Regions from separate parts of the Enterobacter wuhouensis genome, predicted to be linked through region 3. Evidence: predicted binding sites of a transcription regulator. Region 3 holds the regulator's gene; each other region holds the start of a gene.

Region 1 (2,270 bases), 1.3 Mb from region 3:
GTGCCGTCGAACAGCGACTTGTGCGTCACGCGCAGGTTAGCCGGCATGGACGCTTCGTCCACGGCAAAACCGTGGTTCTGCGCGGTGATCATCACCATGTTGTTATCGATGTCTTTCACCGGGTGGTTACCACCGTGGTGACCAAACTTCATCTTAACGGTGTTCGCACCGCTCGCCAGCGCCAGAAGCTGATGGCCGAGGCAGATGCCGAATACCGGGATGTCGGTTTCCAGGAAGGACTTGGTGGCGGCGATGGCGTAATCGCACGGCGCCGGGTCGCCAGGACCGTTAGAGAGGAAGATGCCGTCCGGATTCATCTTCAGCACCTCTTCAGCAGACGTTTGCGCCGGAACCACCGTCAGGCGGCAGCCGCGGTCAACCAGCATGCGCAGGATGTTGCGCTTGGCGCCGAAATCGTAGGCCACCACGTGGAACGGCAGCTCGCTCTCTTTTTTCGCTTCCGGCAGGTCGCCTTCCAGCGTCCAGCTCCCCTGCGTCCAGCCGTAGGCTTCCGCGGTGGTCACTTCTTTCGCCAGGTCCATGCCGTTCAGGCCCGGGAAAGCTTTCGCTTTTTCCAGCGCCAGGGCCGCATCCAGGTTATCACCCGCGATGATGCAGCCGTTTTGTGCACCCTTCTCGCGCAGCAGGCGCGTCAGCTTACGGGTATCGATATCGGCAATCGCCACGATGTTATGGCGCTTCAGGTAGGAAGAGAGGTCTTCGGTATTGCGGAAGTTGCTGGCAATCAGCGGCAGGTCGCGAATGACCAGGCCTTGCGCATGTACCTGAGAGGATTCTTCGTCAGCCGCATTGGTGCCGACATTGCCGATATGAGGATAGGTAAGAGTAACGATTTGGCGAGAATAGGAAGGATCAGTGAGGATTTCTTGATAACCGGTCATTGAAGTATTGAAAACGACTTCCCCAACCGCCGAACCCGTTGCCCCTATGGCCCGACCGATAAACTGGGTTCCGTCTTCCAGAACCAATAGCGCTGACTTAATCAAAACACCCTCCAGAGAATATTCACTCACTTTATTTGCATATTAATTCATAACCACATCATGAATCAATGCAAATGTGTTGCCAGCGGATTTTTGGCAAACGGCGGCATTCTGGGGATTTGGTGGGTAAAAGTCAACTCAAAACGGATATTTTGTTTATTCTTTTGCGAGACTGACGGCCTGAATGGAGATTAAGCGGCAAAAAGATCAGGTAAATCACTATAGAAACCGCTTGCGCGACAAGTTTAGTGAAAATCCAGGCGTGAGAACACTAAAAAGTAGACCAGATGGTCAAAATTTACATTACCGCAACACAAAAACCGAGAAAGAAATGCAGTTTTAGGCGTTATTTACTATTTTTTAAGTGAAGAGGATAAAATAAAAGGGCAATAAAATATTGCCCTATGCAATCAATATATTACGACTGCAATAACCACATCACGATGGGTAATAAATCTTACAGATTGTTAAGATCGAGTACGTCTCGCATATCAAAAAGTCCATTACGCTTGTCTTTAAGCCACAGCGCGGAACGTACTGCACCGTTTGCGAAGGTCATGCGGCTGGAGGCTTTATGCGTGATCTCCACGCGTTCGCCAATATCGGCGAACATCGCGGTATGTTCGCCGACGATGTCACCTGCACGAACGGTAGCAAAACCAATGGTGCCCGGGACGCGCTCGCCGGTGTGGCCTTCGCGGGAATAGACCGCAATGTCTTTTAAATCTTTATCCATTGCATAAGCAATCGCTTCGCCCATCGCCAGCGCGGTGCCGGATGGGGCGTCAACTTTATAACGATGGTGCGCTTCAACGATCTCAATGTCGGTATAGTCGCCCATGACTTTCGCCGCCTTCTCAAGCAGCTTCAGCATCACGTTAACGCCCACGCTAAAGTTTGCCGCGAAGACGATGGCAATCTCACCGGACGCATCCTGAATGGCCTGTTTACCGGCATCATCGAAACCGGTGGTGCCGATGACCATCCCTTTGCCGTGCTGACGGCAAAAGGCCAGGTGATTCAGCGTGCCTTCCGGGCGCGTAAAATCAATGAATACGTCAAAATCCTCTTTTACCGCGTCCAGGCTGCTTTGCACGGTTACGCCCATCTGGCCTGCGCCCGCAAGCTCACCCGCATCGGTACCCAGAAGCGATGAGCCTTCGCGCTCCAGCGCCGCGCCGAGCGCCACGCCATCCATCTGTAGCGCCGCCTGAATCAGCTGACGGCCCATACGTCCACCCGCGCCCGCAATGGCGACGCGGATCT
Region 2 (2,270 bases), 1.8 Mb from region 3:
TCGCATGCTTGACGATAACGCAGGCCGGCTCGCTGAACTCTTTCACGCATTCCAGCGCGGCGTCGGTGTCGGCAATGTTGTTATAGGAGAGCGCTTTGCCCTGAACCTGCTGAGCGGTCGCAACAGAGGCTTCTTTTACCTCTTCTTCTATATAGAAGGCTGCCTGCTGGTGGCTGTTCTCGCCGTAACGCATATCCTGCTTCTTAATGAAGTTCAGGTTCAGCGTGCGCGGGAAGCGGCCAGAAGGATCTTTGCTTTCACCGTGGTAGGCCGGCACCAGGCTACCGAAGTAGTTGGCGATCATGCTGTCGTACGCGGCGGTGTGTTCGAAGGCTTTGATGGCGAGGTCGAAACGCGTTTCAAGCGTCAGTGACCCTTCGTTGGCATCCATCTCAGTAATAATGGTTTCGTAATCGCTACTCTTTACGACGATGGCCACATCTTTATGGTTCTTGGCCGCGGAGCGCACCATGGTCGGGCCGCCGATGTCGATATTCTCAACCGCATCTTCCAGAGAGCAGCCTTCGCGGGCAACGGTCTGGGCGAACGGGTAGAGGTTAACGACAACCATGTCGATTGGGGCAATATCATGCTGTTCCATAATACCGTCGTCCTGACCGCGACGGCCAAGAATGCCGCCGTGCACTTTCGGGTGCAGGGTTTTGACGCGTCCATCCATCATTTCCGGGAAACCGGTGTAATCGGACACTTCGGTTACCGGCAGGCCTTTATCTGCTAACAGGCGAGCGGTACCGCCTGTAGAAAGCAGCTCCACACCGCGTGCGGAAAGTGCCTGGGCGAATTCGACGATACCGGCTTTATCAGAAACACTGAGCAGAGCGCGGCGGACTGGACGACGTTGTTGCATGGTAAATCCCCTGGATTTCACGATTACAGAGAGCGTTAGATGAATTTTCCTGCGAAAAACTCATCTAACACACCTGACGGGGCATCCTTGTTAAGCGCGAGCATTTTAACGAAAACGTTTGCGCAACGCTCGCACATTTTCACTTTTTCGCATCATTGTGGATAAGTCTGTGTGTAAAAAGGTATAAGGCGGGGTTTTGCTGTGGAATGCAGCAGTCAGTCATTTTTATGTCATTTAGCGGTTGCGGCCTGCGGAGAACTCCCTATAATGCGCCTCCATCAACACGGAACATGTGAATCACTTCACAAACAACCCGGTCGGTTGAAGAGAAAAAATCCTGAAATAACGGGTTGACTCTGAAAGAGGAAAGCGTAATATACGCCACCTCGCAACGGTGAGCGAAAGCCGCGTTGCACTGCTCTTTAACAATTTATCAGACAATCTGTGTGGGCACTCAAAGTGACATGGATTCTTAACGTCCTCGGACGAAAAATGAATACCAAGTCTCTGAGTGAACATACGTAATTCATTACGAAGTTTAATTCACGAGCATCAAACTTAAATTGAAGAGTTTGATCATGGCTCAGATTGAACGCTGGCGGCAGGCCTAACACATGCAAGTCGAGCGGTAGCACAGAGAGCTTGCTCTCGGGTGACGAGCGGCGGACGGGTGAGTAATGTCTGGGAAACTGCCTGATGGAGGGGGATAACTACTGGAAACGGTAGCTAATACCGCATAACGTCGCAAGACCAAAGAGGGGGACCTTCGGGCCTCTTGCCATCAGATGTGCCCAGATGGGATTAGCTAGTAGGTGGGGTAACGGCTCACCTAGGCGACGATCCCTAGCTGGTCTGAGAGGATGACCAGCCACACTGGAACTGAGACACGGTCCAGACTCCTACGGGAGGCAGCAGTGGGGAATATTGCACAATGGGCGCAAGCCTGATGCAGCCATGCCGCGTGTATGAAGAAGGCCTTCGGGTTGTAAAGTACTTTCAGCGAGGAGGAAGGTGTTGAGGTTAATAACCTCAGCAATTGACGTTACTCGCAGAAGAAGCACCGGCTAACTCCGTGCCAGCAGCCGCGGTAATACGGAGGGTGCAAGCGTTAATCGGAATTACTGGGCGTAAAGCGCACGCAGGCGGTCTGTCAAGTCGGATGTGAAATCCCCGGGCTCAACCTGGGAACTGCATTCGAAACTGGCAGGCTAGAGTCTTGTAGAGGGGGGTAGAATTCCAGGTGTAGCGGTGAAATGCGTAGAGATCTGGAGGAATACCGGTGGCGAAGGCGGCCCCCTGGACAAAGACTGACGCTCAGGTGCGAAAGCGTGGGGAGCAAACAGGATTAGATACCCTGGTAGTCCACGCCGTAAACGATGTCGACTTGGAGGTTGTGCCCTTG
Region 3 (2,270 bases):
CGCCCCGGGCGATAACGGGCAGTAACCCCATAGGGGAGAATTCAGTGGTGCCGATCCCAAAAGCGCCAATCGCCAGGGCCAGCAGAGGAAAATTGATTTTCATGGGTCAACTCCGGATGCCGTGTCGGAGTGCGACACAGGAATAAGAAGTCAAAAGCATGACATCAATCACAAAAAATGAGAAGTTAACATTTTGGCAAAAGATTTTTGCCGGAGAAGTAACAATCGGGGCAAGTTCGGAGAGAGCAAGCGCTCCCCCCGATTAAATCAGTGCAGTACAGCCGTCAGACCCGCAGCAACAATCAGAGCCAGCACGATAACGGTGGTGGTCAGCGAAAACTTAAGATCGGTACTCATCAATTTTTCTCCTTTTAATCACCCTACGAAAAGTGAGCTTGCTCATTTTTACACAGTTTACGTCAAAAATCTTCCAGGATTTAAACTGATATCCACTTTAGCTCTTCCCCTTTTCATCAAGATAGGACAAAATTCCACGCTAAATTTATTAGCGTACCGGCCATTGACCCCCTCCTGACGTCCTGTGTCGTTTTCCCGGCGTGTCGCAATTCCAGATTGCGTAATAAGGGTGAGAGAAGGCAAACGTTTACCTTCATGTTTTTCAGGAGCTTAGGATATGGTCTGGAGTGACATTTAATGGCAACAATAAAAGACGTAGCAAAACGCGCAAACGTTTCCACTACAACCGTATCACATGTAATTAACAAAACCCGCTTTGTTGCTGAAGAGACGCGCAATGCGGTCTGGGCCGCTATCAAGGAACTGCACTACTCGCCGAGTGCGGTGGCGCGCAGCCTGAAGGTGAATCACACCAAATCTATCGGCCTGCTGGCTACCAGCAGCGAAGCGGCCTATTTTGCCGAGATTATCGAAGCGGTTGAGAAAAACTGCTTCCAGAAAGGCTATACCCTCATTCTGGGGAACGCGTGGAACAACATTGAAAAACAGCGTGCCTATCTGTCGATGATGGCGCAAAAGCGCGTCGATGGCCTTCTGGTCATGTGTTCCGAGTACCCGGAGTCCGTGCTTTCCATGCTGGAAGAGTACCGCCACATTCCGATGGTGGTGATGGACTGGGGCGAAGCGCGAGCCGACTTCACCGACTCGGTGATTGATAACGCGTTTGAAGGCGGCTACATGGCAGGCCGTTACCTGGTGGAACGCGGCCACCGCGAGATTGGCGTGATCCCAGGCCCGCTGGAGCGAAATACCGGCGCAGGCCGTCTGGCCGGCTTTATGAAAGCCATGGAAGAAGCGCTCATCACCGTGCCGGAAAACTGGATCGTGCAGGGTGACTTTGAGCCAGAATCGGGCTATCGCGCCATGCAGCAAATTGTCTCCCAGCAGCACCGCCCGACTGCGGTCTTCTGCGGTGGGGATATCATGGCAATGGGTGCCCTCTGCGCGGCGGACGAGCTGGGTCTGCGCGTGCCGCAGGATATTTCCGTGATCGGGTATGACAACGTGCGTAACGCCCGCTTCTTTACGCCGGCGCTGACCACTATCCACCAGCCGAAAGATTCGCTGGGCGAAACGGCCTTCAACATGCTGATGGACAGGATCGTCAACAAGCGTGAAGAATCCCAGTCCATCGAGGTCCACCCGCGCCTTATCGAGCGCCGTTCCGTTGCGGATGGCCCGTTCCGCGACTACCGTCGTTAATCGTTTTACGGGAGCCAGCTACGCTGGCTCCCGTAACCACTCCCGATTAAGCGTTTCGCTGTCGCCCAGGTAATCCAGCAGCCAGGCCATTGCGGGCGACACGTCATTTTGCTGCCAGGTCAGGCAGCAGGCCGCATCCGGGAACGGGTTCTCCAGCGTAAGCGCCACCCATTCTCCGGTATCGATACGCGGACGCGCAAAATGAACCGGCACCATTCCCACGCACAAACCGGCGGAAAGGCAGGTTGCTGAGGATCCCCAGTCAGGGGCAACGACGCGACGCTGGTTGTCCAGCAGCCAGGTAATACGCTTCGGCAGCGAGCGCGACGTATCCTCAAGCACCAGCGACGGCCAGCTGCGCAGCGTGTCGTCGCTCAGCGGCCCTTCCATCGCCGCCAGCGGATGATGGCTCGCCACCACGCAGTTCCAGCTCAGCATGCCCATATCACGAAACGCATAGCGTCCGCCCACGGGGATCGCCTGCGTTGCGCCAATCGCCATCTCTGCCCTGCCGTCTGCCAGCGCGTCCCAGACGCCGTTGAACACCTCCTGCGACACGCGCAGCTCGACGTCCGAAAAATGGCGATAGA

What was found. Region 3 encodes PurR, which represses purine synthesis genes. Its sites were predicted from a motif close to CANGCAAACGTTTGCNTG; they were not measured.
Region 1: a site for PurR is predicted at 1,226-1,243, ahead of carA (glutamine-hydrolyzing carbamoyl-phosphate synthase small subunit). Genes of this name have one in related genera too.
Region 2: a site for PurR is predicted at 976-993, ahead of purH (bifunctional phosphoribosylaminoimidazolecarboxamide formyltransferase/IMP cyclohydrolase). Genes of this name have one in related genera too.

Annotation. Positions count from the first base shown of each region.
Region 1 covers NZ_CP142124.1:810,817-813,086, reverse strand. Annotated here, with positions in the region: gene carA (glutamine-hydrolyzing carbamoyl-phosphate synthase small subunit) at 1-1,007, opposite strand, end outside; gene dapB (4-hydroxy-tetrahydrodipicolinate reductase) at 1,462-2,270, opposite strand, start outside.
Region 2 covers NZ_CP142124.1:305,763-308,032, forward strand. Annotated here, with positions in the region: gene purH (bifunctional phosphoribosylaminoimidazolecarboxamide formyltransferase/IMP cyclohydrolase) at 1-868, opposite strand, end outside; rRNA gene VPX56_RS01510 (16S ribosomal RNA) at 1,429-2,270, shown strand, end outside.
Region 3 covers NZ_CP142124.1:2,064,767-2,067,036, reverse strand. Annotated here, with positions in the region: gene VPX56_RS09910 (MFS transporter) at 1-103, opposite strand, end outside; gene cydH (cytochrome bd-I oxidase subunit CydH) at 268-357, opposite strand; gene purR (HTH-type transcriptional repressor PurR) at 655-1,680, shown strand; gene punR (DNA-binding transcriptional activator PunR) at 1,699-2,270, opposite strand, start outside.